3 regions of the Niveispirillum sp. BGYR6 genome follow, and region 1 is predicted to be linked to each of the others. Evidence: riboswitches for the same ligand, from Rfam matches in the RefSeq annotation. Region 1 holds a riboswitch; each other region holds the start of a gene.
The links. A riboswitch is a leader RNA that binds a small molecule or an ion and turns the genes downstream of it on or off. The one in region 1 is predicted to bind thiamine pyrophosphate.

Region 1 (6,249 bases):
GCCCGTTCTTGCCCCCAACGTCAGTGATGATCGTCGGGCACCGGTCGGTCGGACAGATAGACCTGCCCGCCCTTCTCCTTGAACGCCACCGACATTTCCGCCATGCCGGCTTCGGCCTCTTGCGCCGCTGCATAATCACGCACTTCCTGCGTGATCTTCATGGAGCAGAATTTCGGCCCGCACATGGAACAGAAATGCGCCAGCTTGGCCCCTTCTGCTGGCAGGGTCTGGTCGTGGTACTTCTCCGCCGTTTCCGGGTCCAGCGACAGGTTGAACTGGTCGCGCCAGCGGAATTCAAACCGGGCGCGTGACAGGGCGTCGTCACGTTCCTGTGCACCCGGATGGCCCTTGGCCAGATCAGCGGCATGGGCGGCCAGCTTATAGGTGATCACGCCCACCTTCACATCATCGCGGTCGGGCAGACCCAGATGTTCCTTGGGCGTGACATAGCAAAGCATGGCCGTGCCGAACCAGCCGATCATCGCCGCGCCGATGCCGCTGGTGATATGATCGTAACCCGGCGCGATATCCGTGGTCAGCGGCCCCAGCGTGTAGAAGGGGGCCTCACCGCAATGGGCCAATTGCTTGTCCATATTGGCCTTGATCTTGTGCATGGGCACATGGCCCGGCCCCTCGATCATCACCTGCACATCATGCTTCCAGGCGATCTGGGTCAGCTCGCCCAGCGTTTCCAGCTCCGCGAACTGGGCGCGGTCATTGGCATCGGCGATGGAGCCGGGGCGCAAGCCGTCACCCAGGGAGAAGGCGATATCATACGCCTTCATGATCTCGCAGATTTCCTCAAAATGCGTGTAGAGGAAGTTTTCCTTGTGATGGGCCAGGCACCATTTCGCCATGATGGAGCCGCCCCGGCTGACAATGCCGGTCACGCGCTTGGCCGTCAGCGGGATATAGGGCAGGCGCACCCCGGCATGGATGGTGAAATAATCCACGCCCTGTTCGGCCTGCTCGATCAGCGTGTCGCGGAAGATTTCCCAGGTCAGGTCTTCGGCCTTGCCATTGACCTTTTCCAGCGCCTGATAGATCGGCACGGTGCCGATGGGCACGGGGGAATTACGGATGATCCATTCGCGGATCGTGTGGATATTGCGGCCGGTGGACAGGTCCATCACCGTATCGGCCCCCCAGCGGGTGGCCCAGACCAGCTTATCCACCTCGTCCGCGACGGAGGAGGTGACGGCGGAATTGCCGATATTGGCGTTGATCTTCACCAGGAAATTCCGCCCGATGATCATCGGTTCGGTTTCCGGGTGGTTGATATTGTTGGGGATGATGGCGCGGCCACGGGCGATCTCATCGCGCACAAATTCCGGCGTCACATAATCGGGGATCGACGCGCCGAAATCCTCCCCATCGCGGGCGGCCTGCTGGGCCAGCTTGGCGCGGCCCAGATTTTCCCGGATGGCGACATATTCCATTTCGGGCGTGATGATGCCGGCCTTGGCATAATGCATCTGGCTGACATTGCGGCCCGGCTTGGCACGCAGCGGCTGGCGGCTGGCACGGTCGAACAGGGGCACGGGGCTTTCCTGGCCCACGCGAAGACCATTATCCTCCGGCTTCACCTCCCGTCCCGCATAGGCCTCCACATCGCCGCGGCCTTCGATCCAGGCGCGGCGCAGTTCGGCCAAACCCTTGCGGATATCGGTCTTCACGGCCGGATCGGTATAGGGGCCGGACGGATCATAGACGCGCACCGGCGCCTCGTTGGCGCTGGGCGACAGGTCGATTTCCCGCATGGCAACGCGAATATCGGGAAACAGCGTGCCCGGCACATGCACCTTGCGGCTGGCCGGCAAGGGCCCGGTGGTGACGCTGAAATCCTGGGGAATGGAAAGACTATCTGGCATCTGGACCTCCCTCGAATGATGGAGATCCGGGCAGCGCGCGTGGCGGCTCTCATAGGCGGGGCAGATATAAGGCCCCTATATGAATCCCATCCCTACGCCGGTACGACCCGGATCAGGTTCTAAGGGTTCCCGCGCCAATGCCGGTTGAACGGCACCATAGCGGTATCTCAGCCCCTTGCCGGGGCTCCCCTTGGACGGTTCGGAAAGTGAAGAATTGCCTGGGCCCTGTCAAGCAGATGGGTGGGGCCGGTCAGGGGCCGGATGGCACAAACTGATGGGCGCGGGCCGCCACTTCCGTCACCATGCCTTCCATGGGGCGGTGACGGGCCAGCAGGTCGGCATAGAACGGGCTGGCCAACAGGGCTGTATAGGCCGCCTCGAACGCCGTGCGGACCGGGGTGGAGGCAAAGGCGATGCCATAGCCCATATAGGAACGCTGCTCTGAAAGCGTGGGGCCATAGGGCTCAAAACGCAGGGAGGGACGGGACTGCTGAAACCGCGCCACAGCGCGCGCATGGGCAACCACCCCGTCCAGCCGGCCATTTGTCAGCAGGTTAAAGGCGATATCGACATTGCGCACCGGTTCCACCTGCGCCCCGGTGAGGCTGGACAAGCCATCCAGCACCGCCCACCCCAAGGGAACGCCGATTCTGCCGGACGGTGGGGGGGCTCCCCCATCTGCCCTTTGCAGCCGGAACAGGCTGATCTGGTCGACATAGAAATAATCGCTGGAAAACACCATCCAGCGTGCGCGATCCGGCGTGAAATAGGGGCCGATCAGAATATCGGCCTGCCCGGTTTCAATTTCCTTTTGCGCGCGGGGCCAGGGGAATTGTTCGAATTGGCAGGAAAGGCCGGCATCCTGGCAGGCGCGGCGGGCCAGCTCCGCGCCGATGCCGCTGTCACACCGCTCCCCATCGGACACATAGGGCAGCGGACCGCAGACCAGCCGGACGGTATTCCCCAGCCCGCCCCCCTGGGGCGGGGTGGACGAGGCCATGGAAGGGCGACCGTGCGGGCCAAGCAGCACGGCCGCACAGATCAGCACCACCGCCATGCAAACCCGGCCCCGCCGGACAGGAAGGCGCATCTTCCCCCCGTCATCCAAACGCCCACCCCCCGATACGCGCCTTAAAGTTGCAGCGTAAGCATGTGTAAGTAGCTGGTCAATAAGGGTGACCGGAATTTAGCCCCGGCGCGGGCCTGCTCCCCCCGCCGCCGTTCCGTCACTGCAAACCCGTCCTTCCGTGGCGGCGCTTGAGCCGGCGATCCATCCGCCCTAAACATCGCCAGCCCGCCCACCCAAGGATGCAAGCGCCGCCATGACCGATCAGCCCCAGCGTATCACCCTGCGCCGCCCCGATGACTGGCACCTGCATCTGCGCACCGGGGCCATGCTGAAGGCGGTGCTGCCGCACAGTGCCGCCCAATTGGGCCGCGCCATCGTGATGCCGAACCTGGCCCCGCCGGTGGTGGATACGGCACGCGCAGAGATTTACCGGGATGAAATCCTGGCAGCGCTGCCCGCCGGCAGCCATTTCCGCCCGCTGATGACGGCTTACCTGACCGATGGCACCGATGCGGATGATATCGAAGCCGGCCATGCCAAGGGCGTGTTCACGGCAGTGAAGCTCTACCCCGCCCACGCCACCACCAATTCCGCCCATGGCGTCACCGATTTCGACAAGGTGGCCCCGGTGCTGGACCGGATGGCCAAGATCGGTATGCCGCTGCTGGTGCATGGCGAGGTGACGGACCAGAGCGTCGATATTTTCGACCGCGAGGCGGTGTTCATCGACACGGTGCTGCCCAAGCTGATGGGCCGGCACCCGGACCTGAAAATCGTGCTGGAACATATCACCACGGAAGAGGGCGTGGCCGTGGTGCGCCAACATGGGCCGGGCGGCAAGCTGGCCGCCACCATCACCGCACATCATCTGATGATCAACCGGTCCAGCATTTTTGTCGGCGGCATCCGCCCGCATCTCTATTGCCTGCCCATCGCCAAGCGGGAAAAGCATCGCCTCGCCCTGCGCGCCGCCGCCACGTCGGGGGAACCCTGGTTCTTCTTCGGCACCGACAGCGCGCCGCACCCGATCGGGGCCAAGGAAAGTGCCTGTGGCTGTGCCGGCATCTATACCGCTGCCACGGCGGTGGAACTGTACGCCCAGGTGTTTGACGAGGAAGGGGCGCTGGACAAGCTGGAAGCCTTTGCCAGCCTGAACGGCCCCGCCTTCTACGGCCTGCCGGTGAATGAGAGCTTCATCACCCTGGAAAAATCCGGCCTGATCGTGCCGGATGTGCTGGATGTCGGCGGCAATATCGCGGTGCTGCCCTTCCGGTCGGGGGAGCGGCTGGATTGGCGGCTGGTGTAAAACCGCCGCCACAGCACCCCCGCTTTTCTGCTATTTTCACCCCCAACCCGCCCATCCTTGGAGCCATTTGACATGATCGACGCGCAGACCGCCGCCACCCAGGCGGCCCGTATCCTGATTGAGACCAAGTCGGTCCTGTTCAATGCCGAAAAGCCCTTCATCTTCACCTCCGGCCGCGCCAGCCCGGTCTATATCGATTGCCGCCGCCTGATCAGCTTCCCGCGCGCCCGCCGCTTCCTGATGCAGGCGGCCAAGGATCAGCTCTGCCGCGAGGCGGGGTTTGAGGCGTTTGACGTGGTGGCCGGCGGGGAGACGGCGGGCATTCCCTATGCCGCCTTTGTTTCCGACGTGCTGGACCTGCCCATGGTCTATGTGCGCAAGAAGCCCAAGGGTTTCGGCCGTAACGCCCAGATTGAAGGCAACCTGCCGGAAGGCCAGCGCGTGCTGCTGGTGGAGGATCTGGCCAGCGAAGGCACCTCCAAGGTCAATTTCGTCAATGCGCTGCGCCAGGCCGGCAGCATTGTCGAACATATCTGGGTGGTCTTCCATTACGGCATCTTCCCGCAATCGGAAGCGACCATGGCCGATATGGGCGTGAAGCTGCATTCGCTGGCCAATTGGTGGGACGTGCTGCGCGTGGCCCGCGAAGGGAACTATTTCGACAACTTCACCCTGAATGAGGTGGAGAAGTTCCTGCACAATCCCGAATCCTGGGTGGCCCCCAAGGTTTAAGGGTCATCGGGGCCGGTGCGAAAAGCCGGCCCCCGCATTCTGGAATTAGACCGCCATGCTGGTGATCGACCATATCGATCATTTCGTGCTGACCGTGCGCGATATCGACCGCACCTGCGATTTCTACAGCCGGGTGCTGGGAATGCAGGTTGTCACCTTTGGCCAGGGGCGCAAGGCGCTATCCTTTGGCCGGCAGAAGATCAACCTGCATCAGGCAGGGCGGGAGTTTGAGCCTAAGGCCAAGGCCCCTACCCCCGGTTCAGCCGATTTCTGCCTGATCACCGAACAGAGCCTGGACAGCGTGCGGGCGCATCTTGATGCCTGTGGCGTGGCGATTGAGGAAGGCCCGGTGCCGCGCACCGGCGCCACCGGCCCCATCACATCCTTCTATCTGCGCGACCCAGACGATAATCTGGTGGAAATCGCGGTTTATTGAGCCGCCGCCTCCCGCTTCTCCGCCTCTGTCGCCTTGGGCAGATAGCGATGGGCCAGCGCGTGATAGACGGCGGGCGCCCCCGTCATCCGCGAAACGGAAAAGCCGATCAGGCTGGCCATCATCACCGGGGCCGCCATGGCATGATTGCCCGTCATTTCCAGCACAATGACAAAGGCGGTGATCGGCGCCTGCACCACCCCGGCGAAATAGCCCGCCATACCCAGCAAGGCAGCCGCGCCCAGGGCGTGGCTGTCCAGCAGGCCGGCAATGCTGGTGCCCATGCCGGCCCCGATGGCCAGCGAGGGGCTGAAGAATCCCCCCGGCACCCCGGTGATGCAGGACAGCAGCGTGGCCCCGAACTTGGTCAGCATGAAAAGCGGGGAGACATCGCCCCGCCCATCCAGCATCGCCTTGGCCTGTTCATAGCCGGTGCCATAGCTGGCCCCACCCGACGCCAGCCCCAGCAGCGCCACCAACAGCCCGCAACCGGCGGCGAACAGCACCGGATAGCGCTTGAACCAGCGCCCCACCTGCCCCGGCAGCCCATAGGCAAAGGCCACCACCAGCCGGCTGAACAGCCCGCCCAGCACCCCGCCCAGCAGCCCGCAGGCCAGCACCAGCGACCAATCCTGCCAGCCATGCAGCACGTCCCGCGTGGTGCCGAAATAGGTGTAATCGCCCTGCATGGCCAGGGAGGCGATACCGGCCAGCAGCACGGCAGACAGGATCAGATGGGCGGAGCGGACCTGGAAGGCGCGGCCCATCTCCTCAATGGCGAAGACCAGCCCGGCCAGCGGCGTGTTGAAGGCGGCGGCCACACCGGCCGCCGCCCCCG
Region 2 (6,249 bases), on a different contig from region 1:
GCATCAGCCACAGCGCCGCCAACGCCGCTGGCGGCACGATTGAAGTGTCTGACCGCATCCAGACTGTGGCGGCCGATGCCAGTGAGACACGGACATTGGCGGATAATCTGGCGAACAAGGCGCGTCAGGTGACCGATGAAATGGAGTCACTGCGCTCCCGTCTGGGGGCCATTCTGGCGCAGGCAGCTTGAGAAGAGGGAAGGGGGGCGGCGGTGATCGCCGCCCCCTGTCGTGAATACGGTTACTTCAATTCCACCGCGTAGCTCGCCACGTCCGGGGTTGTCTTCACCAGCCCGCGCTCCTTCAGGAAATTGGCGAAGCGGGCATAGCGGGCACGGTCCAGGGCGCGGGGGCTGTGGGCAAAGCGCGGCAGGCTGTCACGCCAGGCCCGCTTGTTCAGGTCGGTATCCAGGTCCGGGCGGCCCTTGATGAACAGGGCCCAGGCTTCATCCGGGTGGTTGATCATATAGGCGGTGCCACGCTCCACCGCGTCCAGGAAACGGCCCAGACGCGGATCATTGGCACGGTCGCGGGCGGCGATGAAGATCAATTCATCATAGGCCGGCACCCCTTCCTCTTCGGGGAAGAAGGCGCGGCCGGGCTTGCCCTCGATCGCCATCTGGTTCAGTTCGAAATTGCGAAAGCCGCCGACGATGGCATCCACCTGCCCCGCGAACAAGGCCGGCGACAGGGAGAAATTGACGTTCACCAGCGTCACATCCTTCAGCGACAGCCCGTGCTTTTCCAGCATGGCCCCCAGCAGCGCATCCTCGAACCCGCCGACGGAGAAGCCGACCTTCTTGCCCTTCAGATCCTTCAGGCTTTTCACCGGCCCGTCCTTCAGGGCGATGATGCTGTTCAGCGGCGTCGCCACCAGGGTGCCGATGCGCACCACCGGCAGGCCGGCATCCACCTGCAAATGCAGTTGCGGCTGATAGGAAATGGCGACATCGCCACGACCGGCGGCGACCAGACGCGGTGGATCATTGGGATCGGCCGGCGCGATCATCTCCACCGCCAGACCGGCATCCTTGAAGTAGCCCATTTCCTGGGCGACATAGAGCGGCCCATGGTCCGGATTGACGAACCAGTCCAGCAGCACGGTCATCTTATCCTGCGCCATGGCGGGCAGGGCGGCCAGGGAAAGGGCGGCGGCCATCGCCGCCCCGCGCAACCAGTGTCGCATCGTTCTCATCCTTCAAAACCGTGGGAATCGGGAAGCCAGGGCAGGGCCCGGCGCAGCAGAAGATCAACCAGCAGCCACAGGGCGACAGCCAGCAGGGCCAACAGGAACAGGGCGGCAAAGGTCAGGTCGGTCTGAACCCGCGCGGTGGCGTGCAGCATCAGATAGCCCAGCCCGGAAGACGCCCCTACCCATTCCCCCACCACCGCCCCGATGGGGGCAACAGCGGCGGCCACGCGCAGCCCGGCCCCCAGGGCGGGCAGGGCGGCGGGCCCCCGGATATGGCGCAGCAGCATCCAGGGGCTGGCGCCCATGGTGCGTGCCAGATCCAGCCAGCCGGGATCGGTCCGGCGCAGACCATCGTAAAAGGCGGCGGTGACGGGGAAGAAAATGATCAGCGTCGCCATCGCCACCTTGGACGCCATGCCATAGCCCAGCCACAGCACCAGCAACGGGGCAATGGCGAAGACGGGCACGGCCTGGCTGACCAGCAGCAGCGGCAGCAGCCAGCGCCGTGCCACGGTGGAGGCCATCAACGCCAGGGCCGCCAGCACCCCGCACACCGTCCCCAGCAACAGGCCCAGTACCACCTCCGCCAGGGTCATCAACGCATGATCGGCCAGCAGCGCCCGGTCGGACCAGAGCCGGGCGGCCACCCGATCCGGCCCGGGCAAGATGTAATGTGGCAGTTCCGCCCAGCGGACCAGGAAAGCCCAGGCCAGCAGCAGGCCGGCAAAGGTGATCAGCGCGCGCAAGGCCGCCTTCATGGCCCGACCTCCCGCGCCAGTTCGGCCAGCAGCCGTCCTTGCAAATGCAGCAGTTCCGGCAGGTCGGGCGGGCGCGGCGGGGCATCCGGGGGGGTGATCGGGGCCGACAGGCTGGCCGGCAGCCCCGTCAGCACCAGCACCTGATGGCCCAGGCGCAACGCCTCCATCGGGTCATGCGTCACCATCAGGACGGTGCGACCTGCCAGCAGCCGGGCGGCCAACCCGCCCAGGCGCAGCCTTGTCAGGGCGTCCAGGGCGGAAAAAGGCTCGTCCATCAACACGATTGGCCGATCTTCAAACAGGGTGCGGGCCAGGGCCACCCGCTGGCGCATCCCGCCGGACAGGGCGGCCGGCCGGTCGCTGGCGCGGTCTTCCAGCCCCACCTGTTGCAGCAGATACAAGGCCCGCGCCTGCACGGCGCTGTCAGGCCGGCCCCCGCGCAAGCGGATGCCGATCATCACATTGTCCAGCACGCTGGCCCAGGGCAGCAGCAGATCCTGCTGCCCCATCCAGGCGATGCGACCGGCCAGCGGCTGGCCATCATCGGCGTTGATGCTTGTCCGGCCCTGAGGGGCCGACAGCCCGGCCACCAGCCGCAGTAACGTGGTCTTGCCCACCCCGCTGGGGCCCAGCAGACAACAGAATCGGCCCGCCGGCACGTGCAGTTCCAGCCCGTCGAACAGCAGACGTCCGCCCAGTTCCAGGCTTGCCTGACGGATCTGGATGGCGGGAGAGGGGGGAGAATGCGGATCGGCGCCCGGCGGCATCTTGTCTCACTGTCCCTACGCCGGTCTTGGCCGGATCAGGTTCCAGGGGTCGTTCCGGCACGGAACCTCTCAGCCGCCCATCGGCTCCCCCCAGTGAATGTTGGGTTATTGCATTGCCGTGACAGGGGAACAAGCGACTTGAACGATGGGCTAGGCCTAGGCGGCAGGGTAACGGCCACCATTGTCATCCTGCGGCGGCGCAGCATAGGATTATGCCCATGATGCTGGATGCACCCGTCGCCCCGCCTGCGGCTGTTGATGCCGCGCCCGAACCGCTGCCGAAACCCTCGGCGGCGTTGCGTCCGTTGTTTCTGGGTGGGGAGATTTATCGCCATTCCAGCTATGGCAAGAAACACCCCCTGTCGATCCCCCGGGTGACGGTGGCGATGGATCTGGCCCGCGCCATGGGCTGGCTGGACGAATCCCGCTATCTGGACAGCCCGATGGCGACAGAGGCGCAGCTCGCCCGCTTTCACGAGCGCGATTATATCGCGGCGGTGCAGCAGGCGGAGCGCGACCAGCGGGTCGATCTGGAGACCGCCCAGCGTTACGGGCTGGGCAAGCTGGAAAACCCGGTCTTCCCGGAAATGTATCGCCGTCCCGCCATCGCCGTGGGTGCCGCCATCCAGGCGGCTGAGCTGCTGCGCGATGGCGGTGTCGTCTATAGCCCGGCCAGCGGCACCCACCATGCCCGGCCCGGCCGGGCCAGTGGTTTCTGTTTCTTCAATGCCCCCGTGCTGGGCATCCTGTCCCTGCTGGATCAGGGGCTGGACCGCATCCTTTATATCGATCTGGACGCCCATCATGGTGATGGGGTGCAGGATGCTTTTCATGATGACGAACGGGTGCTGACCGTCTCCATCCATGAAGGCGGGCGCTGGCCCTATACGGGCAAGCTGGAGGATCGGGCCGGCGGCATGGCCCGCAACCTGCCGGTTCCCGCCGGCTTCCATGACAGCGAGCTGCGCTATCTGGTGGAAGAGGCGCTGATCCCGCTGGCGTGCGCCTTCCGTCCGCAGGCCATGGTTATCCAGACCGGGGCGGATGCGCTGGCGGACGATCCGCTGTCCCGTCTCAGCCTCTCCAACCGCGCGCTCTGGCACGCGGTATCGGAACTGTTGGGGTTGGCACCGCGTACCTTGGTGGTGGGCGGCGGCGGCTATAACCCCTGGTCGGTGGGGCGGGCCTGGGCCGGCATCTGGGCGGTGCTGTGCGGGATTGATCCGGCCGGCACGCCGCTGACACCGGAAGCGGTATCGGTGCTGCGGGGCCTGACCTGGGACCGGCGGGAAGGGCGTAATCCGCCCGCCCACTGGTTCGACCGGTTGCACGATGCCCCCCGCGAAGGGCCGGTCCGCGAGGAGATCAGGATGGTCGCAGCCGCGACCCGCGATCTGTGATATCAGGCGGGAAAGCCGCCTTTTTGGAAAGACACCATGATCCAGCGTCTGCTTCTTCGCCTGTTGTCCGCCCTCCTGCTGGCGCTGGCTGTGCCGGTCTTGAGCTTGCCCACCACGGCCCTGGCGGAACAGGGGCCGCAGACCGGCCTGCAGGAAGATACGCTGGTGGTGGAAACAGCGGGCGGCACCCGCCATAAATTCACCGTTGAACTGGCGCTGACCCTGCAACAGCAGGCGCGTGGCCTGATGTACCGCGAGCATATGGATGATGATCGCGGGATGCTGTTCCTTTACGAGGTGGAACAGCCGCTGAGCTTCTGGATGATGAACACGCTGATCCCGCTGGATATCATCTTCATTGATGAGAAAGGCGTGATCATCAATATCCAGCATGGCAAGCCGCGCAATACCACGCCGCTGCCATCCTCCCGCCCGGCCTTGGCGGTGCTGGAGCTGAATGGCGGCCTGTGCGCCCGGCTGGGTATCCGTGCCGGTGACCGGCTGCTGCACCCGGCCTTTGGGGTGAAGCGTCCCAGCTGATTCCGGCCCTTGCCATGCGTGGATAAGGGAAGGATGGCGGGCATCTGACTCGAAAGGGCGGAACTGCGCCCCTTTGCGACGTGGTAGAATCACTTATGGTTCTATACACGCCACCGATCCAGCGCCTGCCGGTCAGTGCGACGCCCCCGACGCGGGAGCGGCGGGTGGCCGGTATATCCAAGGTGGCAGCGCAGGCGACGGGGGAGCGTGACGCCCGACAGGGCCGCAGCCTGCGCCAGCGTCTGATCGACATGGTGATGGATGAGGTGGAGGAATTCCCCGACCTCACCCAGCAACAGCGCGACAGGATTCGTGGCAATCTGGACCGCTTTGCTGATCGGCAGCCCGCACCCGGCGGGCAACAGGAAACATCCCAGCAACCCCCGCCGGACACCCCATCGTCGCCCCCCGTGCCGCAACCGCCGGCCGATCCGCTGGCGGTTACCTTGTCCGCCATCAGCGATGGGGACGAAGCCAGCAACCCCGGCAATGCGGAGGCGGTGAAGCTGGCCCAACAGATGCGCCGGCTGCTGGAACTGCATTCCGAGCAGGCGAAGAAGATCGCCTCCTATATCCATGCCCTGCAGGCCATGGTGCCGGAGACACATCAGCTGACTCTGGAAGCCTGAAGCAAAATGTCCCGGCGACAAGTATCGGATTGGTACGGGCGGCGGCCGGGTCTATAGCCAGGACAGGGCAGCCGCGATCTGGCGGTGCCGCTTGGACCTTGTCTTGTCATGCCATTGAACATTGCCCTTTTCCTTGCCACGATTCTCATCTGGGGATCGACTTGGTACGCCATCACCTTTCAGCTGGGCGCGGTCGATCCGTCCGTTTCCATCGGTTATCGTTTCCTGCTGGCGGGGTCGGTGCTGCTCGGATGGTTGGTGCTGCGTCGGCAGCCGCTATGGCCGGCGCGCAAAACCTGGCCGCTGATTGCCGGTGCGGGGCTGCTGAATTTCTCCCTGAATTATCTGCTGGTCTATAAGGCCACGGTGCTGCTGCCCTCCGGTCTGGTGGCCGTGGCCGGGTCGGCTCTGTCCTTGATGAATGTGTTGAATTCCCGCCTGTTCCTGAAACAGCCCCTGCGCCCCGCCGTGCTGCTGGGGGGCTGCCTGGGGCTGGTCGGGGTGCTGCTGCTCTTCTCCCCCGAACTGGAGGGTGGGGCGCTGGTCAGCGGTGCTCTGGCCGGGCTGGGATTGATGATGCTGTCCAATTACAGCGCGTCGCTGGGCAATATGGTGGTCTCCACCGCCCGCCGTGGCGGGATGCCGCTGATTGCGCTGACCGGCTGGGGCATGGTGACCGGGGCGGCGCTGATGCTGGGGCTGGCGGCGGTGCGGGGTGCTGATTTCAGTGTCAGCCTGACGGCACCCTATCTGCTCTCGCTGCTCTATCTGGCGCTGTTTGGCTCCATCGCCGCCTTTCTCTGCTATTTCACCCTGCTGGGGCGGATGGGGGCCGATCGGGCCGGTTATGTTTCGATTATGACGCCGGTGGTGGCGCTGCTGATTTCCACCCTGTTCGAAGGCTATCACTGGACGCCCGCCGGGATCGCCGGGCTGGTTCTTGCCCTGGCCGGCAACCTGCTG
Region 3 (6,249 bases), on a different contig from region 1:
TCAACTGACGCTGGACAGCGTGTCCCGCCTGTTTGACCAGGGGGCACGGCTGGTGGTGCTGGCCTGCAACACCGCCTCGGCCGTGGCCCTGCGCCGCCTGCAACAGACCTGGCTGGACGGGGCCTATCCCGGCCGGCGGGTGCTGGGCGTGCTGGTGCCGATGGTGGAGGCCATTACCGGCGTGCCCTGGATGGCCGATCTGGCCGCCGATCGCCCCGCCGGGCCGCCGCGCACCATCGGCATTTTTGCCACCAGCCGCACGGTGGACAGTGGCGCCTATCCGCGCGAAATCAGCCACCGCGCCCCGGAAGTGCGCGTGGTGCAGCAGGCCTGCCCGGAACTGGTACGGCTGATCGAAGGCGATGCCCCGCCGGCCCAGGTACGCGATGCCATCCATCGCTACACGGATGGCTTGCTCGGCCAATTGGGCGGCGGCGCCCCCCAGGCGGTGATGCTGGGCTGCACCCATTACCCGCTGGTGGCCGATGCCTTTATCGAAGCCTTGCCGCAGGGGGTGGAGGTACTGTCGCAACCGGACCTGACGGCGCGCAGTCTGGCCGCCTATCTGCAACGCCACCCGGAATTTGACCGGCCCGGCAGCGGGCAGGTGCAGTTCCTGACCACGGGGGAGGCCGCCCGCATCACCCCGCTGGCCACCCGCTTCTTTGGCAAGCCGGCGCGGTTTGAGCGGGTGTAGGGAAACACACCAAGGGTCATGTCCCATGACCCTTGGAGGCCAGCGACCGCTGGCCCGCGGGCACGTGCCCGCGCAAGCCCAAGCTGCCGAAGGCAGCGCCCGGCGCCTGAGGGAACGGATTAAATCCCCGGCCGGCGCAGCGTGTGCAGTGACCAGACCAGCAGGCCGATCACCACCATGGCCCCGCCCTGGTGGGCGGACCCCAGTGCCACCGGGACGGCCAGCAACAGGGTGGTGATGCCCAGCCCCACCTGGGCCAGCACGCCGGCCGCCAGCCCCAGCGCCACCGGCTTGGCGCGGGCTGCCACATCGTGGCGCTGGCCGATGCGCCAGACATAGGTGAGCACGGTCAGCGCGGTCACAATGGCCAGCCAGCGGTGGGTGAACTGCACGGCGGCGGTATTTTCCAGGAAATTCAGCCAGGCGGGGGAGAGGTTCCACACCTCCGGCGGCATGAAATCGCCATTCATTGTCGGCCAGGTATTATAGGCAAAGCCGGCATCCAGCCCGGCGACAAAGGCCCCCCAGACCACGGTGATCCCCACCAGCGCCAGCGCCGCCCGCCCGTGCCAGACCAGCGGGGCCAGTTCCGCCCGCGGGCCTGCCCCCGGATGGCGCAGGCTGAGTGCGGTACGGATCAACAGGGCATAGAGAATCAGCGCCATGGAAAGATGCAGGGCCAGCCGGTAATGCGACACGTCGGTGCGTTCCGACAGGCCGGATTGCACCATGAACCAGCCAATGAAACCCTGCAGCCCGCCCAGCAGGAACAGCCCCACCAGCCGGGGCAGCATGGGGCGGGAGATCATGCCTTTCACGGCGAACCAGACCAGCGGCACGGCAAAGACAATGCCGATCAGCCGGCCCCACAGCCGGTGGAACCATTCCCAGAAGAAGATATGCTTGAATTCTTCCAGGCTCATCCCCCGGTTCAGCACCTGATATTCGGGGATTTGCTTGTATTTCTCGAATTCTGCCAGCCATTGCGCCTCTGACAGAGGCGGGATGGCGCCGCTGATCGGCTTCCATTCGGTGATGGAAAGCCCGCTTTCCGTCAACCGTGTGATGGCGCCGATAATGGCCATGGCGAAGACCATGGCCGCACAGAGCAGCAACCAGTTCGCCACCCGGTGGGCGGCGGTGGGGGAGGCGGCGGCGGGAAAGCGGCTGGTCGTCAAGGTCGGGCCTGTCGCTGGGAAAACGGCTTTGTAGCAAGCCGATATGGACCCATCGCGCGCGATCGTCAAACCCTATGCCAGCGGCATTTTATCGTCGATACCCCGCCAGATGGTGGCCAACCCTGCCATCTGTTCCGGTTGGCGCATCGGCCCGCCCATCAGGGCGGCCCCGGCGGCACCGGCTTTCCGGCAAGCGGCCAGATTATCCGGCCCCACCCCGCCCAGGGCCAGCACCGGCAAAGGCGCGTCCGCCAACGCCGCCGGCCCCAGGGCGGGGCCGTAACCGGGTTTCGAGGCGCTGGGGAAAATCGGGCTGAGCGTGGCGTAATCCGCCCCCGCCGCTGCCGCCGCTTTCAGTTCCGCCGGATGATGGCAGGAAATTCCGATCAAGGCTTGCGGCCCCAGGGCGGCGCGGGCGGCCGCCACATCGCCGCCCGCCGGCAGATGCAGGCCCCGGCATTGCCGGGCGAGATCGACATTCCCATGCACCATCATCACCCCGCCCACGGCACAGAGCAGCGGGCGGAGCTGGTCCAGCAATGCCTGCTGGTCGGCCAGCGGCAAATCCTTTTCCCGCAGGGAGACCCAACGGCAGCCGGCGGCCACCGCCGCCCGCACCGTCGCCACCAGATCGTCGGTCTGGTGGCGGTCGGTGATCAGCAGCAGGGGCAGGCAGGGCAGGGGCCGGCGCTGGCTCACCCGCCGATCAACCCCAGTTCGGGGCTGGAGGCTTCGGCCCGGTGACGCTTGGGGATGCGACCGGCCAGCCGGGCCAGCCGCCCGCCTTCCACGCCGGCCCGCATGGCGGCGGCCATGCGCACCGGATCGGTGCTTTTGGAGACGGCCGTGTTCAACAGCACGGCATCACAGCCCAGTTCCATGGCCAGGGCGGCATCGCTGGCCGTGCCGATGCCGGCATCCAGCACCACCGGCACGGCACTGGTGCGGCAGATATGTTCGATATTATAGGGGTTCAGAATGCCCAGCCCCGTGCCGATGGGGGCCCCCAGCGGCATCACCGCCGCACAGCCCAGATCGGCCAGCCGCTGACAGACCACCGGATCGTCGGTGCAATAGGGCAGCACGGTGAAACCGTCGCGCACCAGTTCATCGGCGGCACGCAGCAACTGTTCCACATCCGGGTACAGGGTTTCGCGGTCGCCGATCAGTTCCAGCTTGATCCAGTTGGTGTCCATGGCTTCGCGCGCCAATTGCGCGGTCAGCACGGCATCCTTCACCGTGGCGCAGCCGGCCGTGTTGGGCAGCAGCCAGACCTTGCCGGCCACCAGATCCAGCAACCCCTCGCCATAGCCGGTCAGATCGGCCCGGCGCACCGAAACGGTGAGGATTTCCGCCCCCGACGCCGCCAGGCTGTCCAGGAAGACCTGCTGGTTGGGATAGCCGGCACTGCCCAGGAACAGGCGCGACGCGAAACTTTTGCCGCCGATCTTCAGCGGATCGGCGGAAAGAAGGGGATTGTGATTCATGTCAGCCGCCCTGCAGAACCTTGACGATTTCAACCTTGTCGCCGGGGGACAGCACCGTGTCGGCCCAGCGGGCGCGCGGCAGCACCGTACCGTTCAGCGCCACGGCGATGCCGCGCGCCTGCGGGTCGATCCCGTCCGCCGCCATGATGGATGTCAGCGCATAATCCGCCGGCTGGCGATCCTTGCCATTCACATTGATCATCATCTCTTTCCCAGTTCAGGCGGCCGCCGCACCGGGGCGGGCGAAGCGCGCGGCACCGAAGCCGGCGATCTTTTCGTCCAGTTTGCCGGTCAAGACCAGATCGGCAATGGTATGGGCGGTCACCGGGGCCAGCAGAATGCCGTTACGGTGGTGACCGGTGGCCAGCGCCAGCCCCTCCACCCCCTCGGCCCAGCCCAGGATGGGCGCATCGTCGCGGCAGCCGGGGCGCAGGCCATTCCACATTTCCCGGATCGGCAGTTCCTCGATCCCCGGCAGGGTACGCCAAGCGGCCTCCAGCAGGGCCAGCACGCCGCCCGCCGTCATCTGCTCGTCAAAGCCCTTTTCCTCCGTCGTGGCACCGACGATCAGCGTGCCGTCGGCGCGCGGCACCAGATAGCATTTGGGGCCCCAGACGACATGGTTCAACAGCGGGGCGGCCGGGTCCATGGCGATGGACAGCATCTGCCCCTTTACCGGGCGCACCGGTGGCGGGGCGGGCAGGCCGGGCAGCAGGCGCGACCAGGCCCCCGCCGCCAGCACCACCTTGTCCGCCGCCTGCACCCGGTCGCCCAGTTGCACGCCGGTAACGCGGCCGGCGCTGATCTCCAGCCCCGTCACTGGTGTGCCTTCATGCAGGCGTCCGCCGGCCCGGGCCAGGGCCACGCGCAGCGCCGCTGTGGCCAGACGGTTATCCACCTGCCCATCGCGGGGGGAATAAACGGCGGCGGCCGTGCGCGGGTTCAGGAAGGGCTCCCGCTCCTTGGCCTGGGCACCGGTCAGCCAGTGGATCTCCAGCCCCAGCCCGCGCTGGAACTCGTAATTGCTGCGCAGCGTTTCGACATCGTCGCGGGTCAGCGCCACCACCATGGTGCCTTCGCGGCGCAGGCCGACGGGCAGGCCGCTGGCCGCTTCCAGTTCGGCGGCGAAGTCGGGCCACATTTCCCGGCTGGCCAGGCAGAGCGGCAGCAAGGGCTGTTCGCCCGGCTCCGCCTCCACGGCGGCGGCCAGCATCCCGGCGGCGGCACGGCTGGCCCGCTGGCCGGCAGCGGCGTCGCGTTCAAAAATATCGACCGACGCGCCGGCCAGCGCCAGCCGCCAGCCAATGGCCAGCCCGATGATGCCGCCGCCGATGAGGGCGACGCGCGGTTGTGATGAAGACATGGTGAGGGACATGGCTAAACATCCTCCCTTCGCCGGCATGACCCGGATCAGGTTCGATGGGTATGATCTCAGCCGTGCCGATGCATTCACCGGCCACGGCACCCCAGATTGACGATAAGAAGAGTCATGGGCCTGTCACAGGGCGAAAGCAAGGCCCGGACATGGCCGTCACCCATGCTTGGCACAAATGGAAAACCCCGCCCGGTTGCCCGGACGGGGTTGGAAAGGCTGCGTTTCCGGGGGCTGGAGTGGGGTTCTGCTGCCCCAGCCCCCGGCGGCATTACGCCGCGATCAGGGTTTTGACGAACTTGTCCACTTCCACATTCAGCACCTCGGACTGGCGCGTCACGTCGGATGCCGTGCCATGCACCGAACTGGCGGCCCCACCGGTATTGGCGGCGGCCTCGCTGACCCCCTGCACGGCGTTGCAGACGGCCTGGGTGCCATTGGCCACATCCTGCACCCGGCGGGCGATCTCGTTGGTGCTGGCCTGCTGTTCCTCAATGGCGGCGGCGAGCGCCGTGGTGATCTCCCCGATCTTGTCGATCGTGTAGGCAATGCGGTTGATGGCGCTGACGGCGGCCCCGGTTTCCCGCTGGATGCTGGCAACCTGGGCGGCAATGTCCTCCGTCGCCCTGCCGGTCTGGGTCGCCAGGGTCTTGACTTCGCTGGCCACCACGGCGAAGCCCTTGCCGGCCTCCCCGGCGCGCGCCGCCTCAATGGTGGCGTTCAGCGCCAGCAGGTTGGTTTGCGCGGCGATGCCCTGGATCAGCGTCACCACTTCTTCAATCCGGGTGGCGGCACCCTGCAGCCCATCCATGGTGCGGGTGGTTTCGGTGGCATCTTCCACGGCGGCGCGGGTGACATTATTCACCTCCACCACCTGCCGGGCGATTTCGGCGATGGAGGCGTTGATCTGTTCGGTGGCGGCGGCCACGCCCTGCACACTGCCGGCCGATTCGTTGGATGCCTGGGCCACTTCCGATGCTTGCCCGGCGGCGGCCGTGGCGGCGGCGGTCAAGCCCTGGGCGCTATCGCGCATATCCTGGGCAGAGGCGGCCAAGGCGGCGGAAACCTGCCCCAGCTTGCCGGCAAAATCGCTGGTCATGCGTTCCAGCTGCTGGCGGCGCTGTTCCTTGGCGATCTGTTCGGCCTGCTGTTCGGCGGCCAGACGACGCCCATCCAGCAGCCCGGCCTTGAACACGTCCAGCGCCTTGGCGATATGGCCGATTTCATCCCCACGGCCAGTTTCCGGCACGGTGGCTTCATAATCGCCGCCGGCAAGGGTCTGGACCGTGGCGGTCACACGGGTCAAAGGTTTGGTCACCTGGCGCGACACCATCCAGGTGGCGAAGCTGACCGCTGTGAAAATACCAATAGCGGCAATGATCAGCATCAGATTGCGTTCGGTATCAGCAAAGGCATCCAGCTCATCAATGGTGCTTTCCACATAAGCCACCTGCTGCTGCGACAGCTTGATCATCACATCGTTGAAGGCTTTGCGGTTGGCGCGGTTGGCGTCAT

Region 2: another riboswitch for thiamine pyrophosphate. It lies ahead of PCJ49_RS10145 (ABC transporter ATP-binding protein); the one in region 1 lies ahead of thiC (phosphomethylpyrimidine synthase ThiC).
Region 3: another riboswitch for thiamine pyrophosphate. It lies ahead of thiO (glycine oxidase ThiO); the one in region 1 lies ahead of thiC (phosphomethylpyrimidine synthase ThiC).

Annotation. Positions count from the first base shown of each region.
Region 1 is NZ_JANLNL010000009.1:65,208-71,456, reverse strand. Features, by position in the region: gene thiC (phosphomethylpyrimidine synthase ThiC) at 21-1,871, opposite strand; TPP riboswitch at 1,944-2,072, opposite strand; gene PCJ49_RS17835 (transporter substrate-binding domain-containing protein) at 2,122-2,961, opposite strand; gene pyrC (dihydroorotase) at 3,194-4,246, shown strand; gene PCJ49_RS17825 (orotate phosphoribosyltransferase) at 4,319-4,978, shown strand; gene PCJ49_RS17820 (VOC family protein) at 5,034-5,414, shown strand; gene PCJ49_RS17815 (chloride channel protein) at 5,408-6,249, opposite strand, start outside.
Region 2 is NZ_JANLNL010000003.1:416,556-422,804, forward strand. Features, by position in the region: gene PCJ49_RS10130 (methyl-accepting chemotaxis protein) at 1-191, shown strand, start outside; gene PCJ49_RS10135 (ABC transporter substrate-binding protein) at 242-1,186, opposite strand; gene PCJ49_RS10140 (ABC transporter permease) at 1,192-1,950, opposite strand; gene PCJ49_RS10145 (ABC transporter ATP-binding protein) at 1,947-2,717, opposite strand; TPP riboswitch at 2,713-2,818, opposite strand; gene PCJ49_RS10150 (acetoin utilization protein AcuC) at 2,936-4,117, shown strand; gene PCJ49_RS10155 (DUF192 domain-containing protein) at 4,154-4,657, shown strand; gene PCJ49_RS10160 (hypothetical protein) at 4,753-5,286, shown strand; gene PCJ49_RS10165 (EamA family transporter) at 5,395-6,249, shown strand, end outside.
Region 3 is NZ_JANLNL010000011.1:170,996-177,244, forward strand. Features, by position in the region: gene murI (glutamate racemase) at 1-697, shown strand, start outside; gene PCJ49_RS20260 (COX15/CtaA family protein) at 817-1,875, opposite strand; gene PCJ49_RS20265 (thiamine phosphate synthase) at 1,948-2,574, opposite strand; gene PCJ49_RS20270 (thiazole synthase) at 2,571-3,362, opposite strand; gene thiS (sulfur carrier protein ThiS) at 3,364-3,567, opposite strand; gene thiO (glycine oxidase ThiO) at 3,580-4,737, opposite strand; TPP riboswitch at 4,733-4,841, opposite strand; gene PCJ49_RS20285 (methyl-accepting chemotaxis protein) at 5,006-6,249, opposite strand, start outside.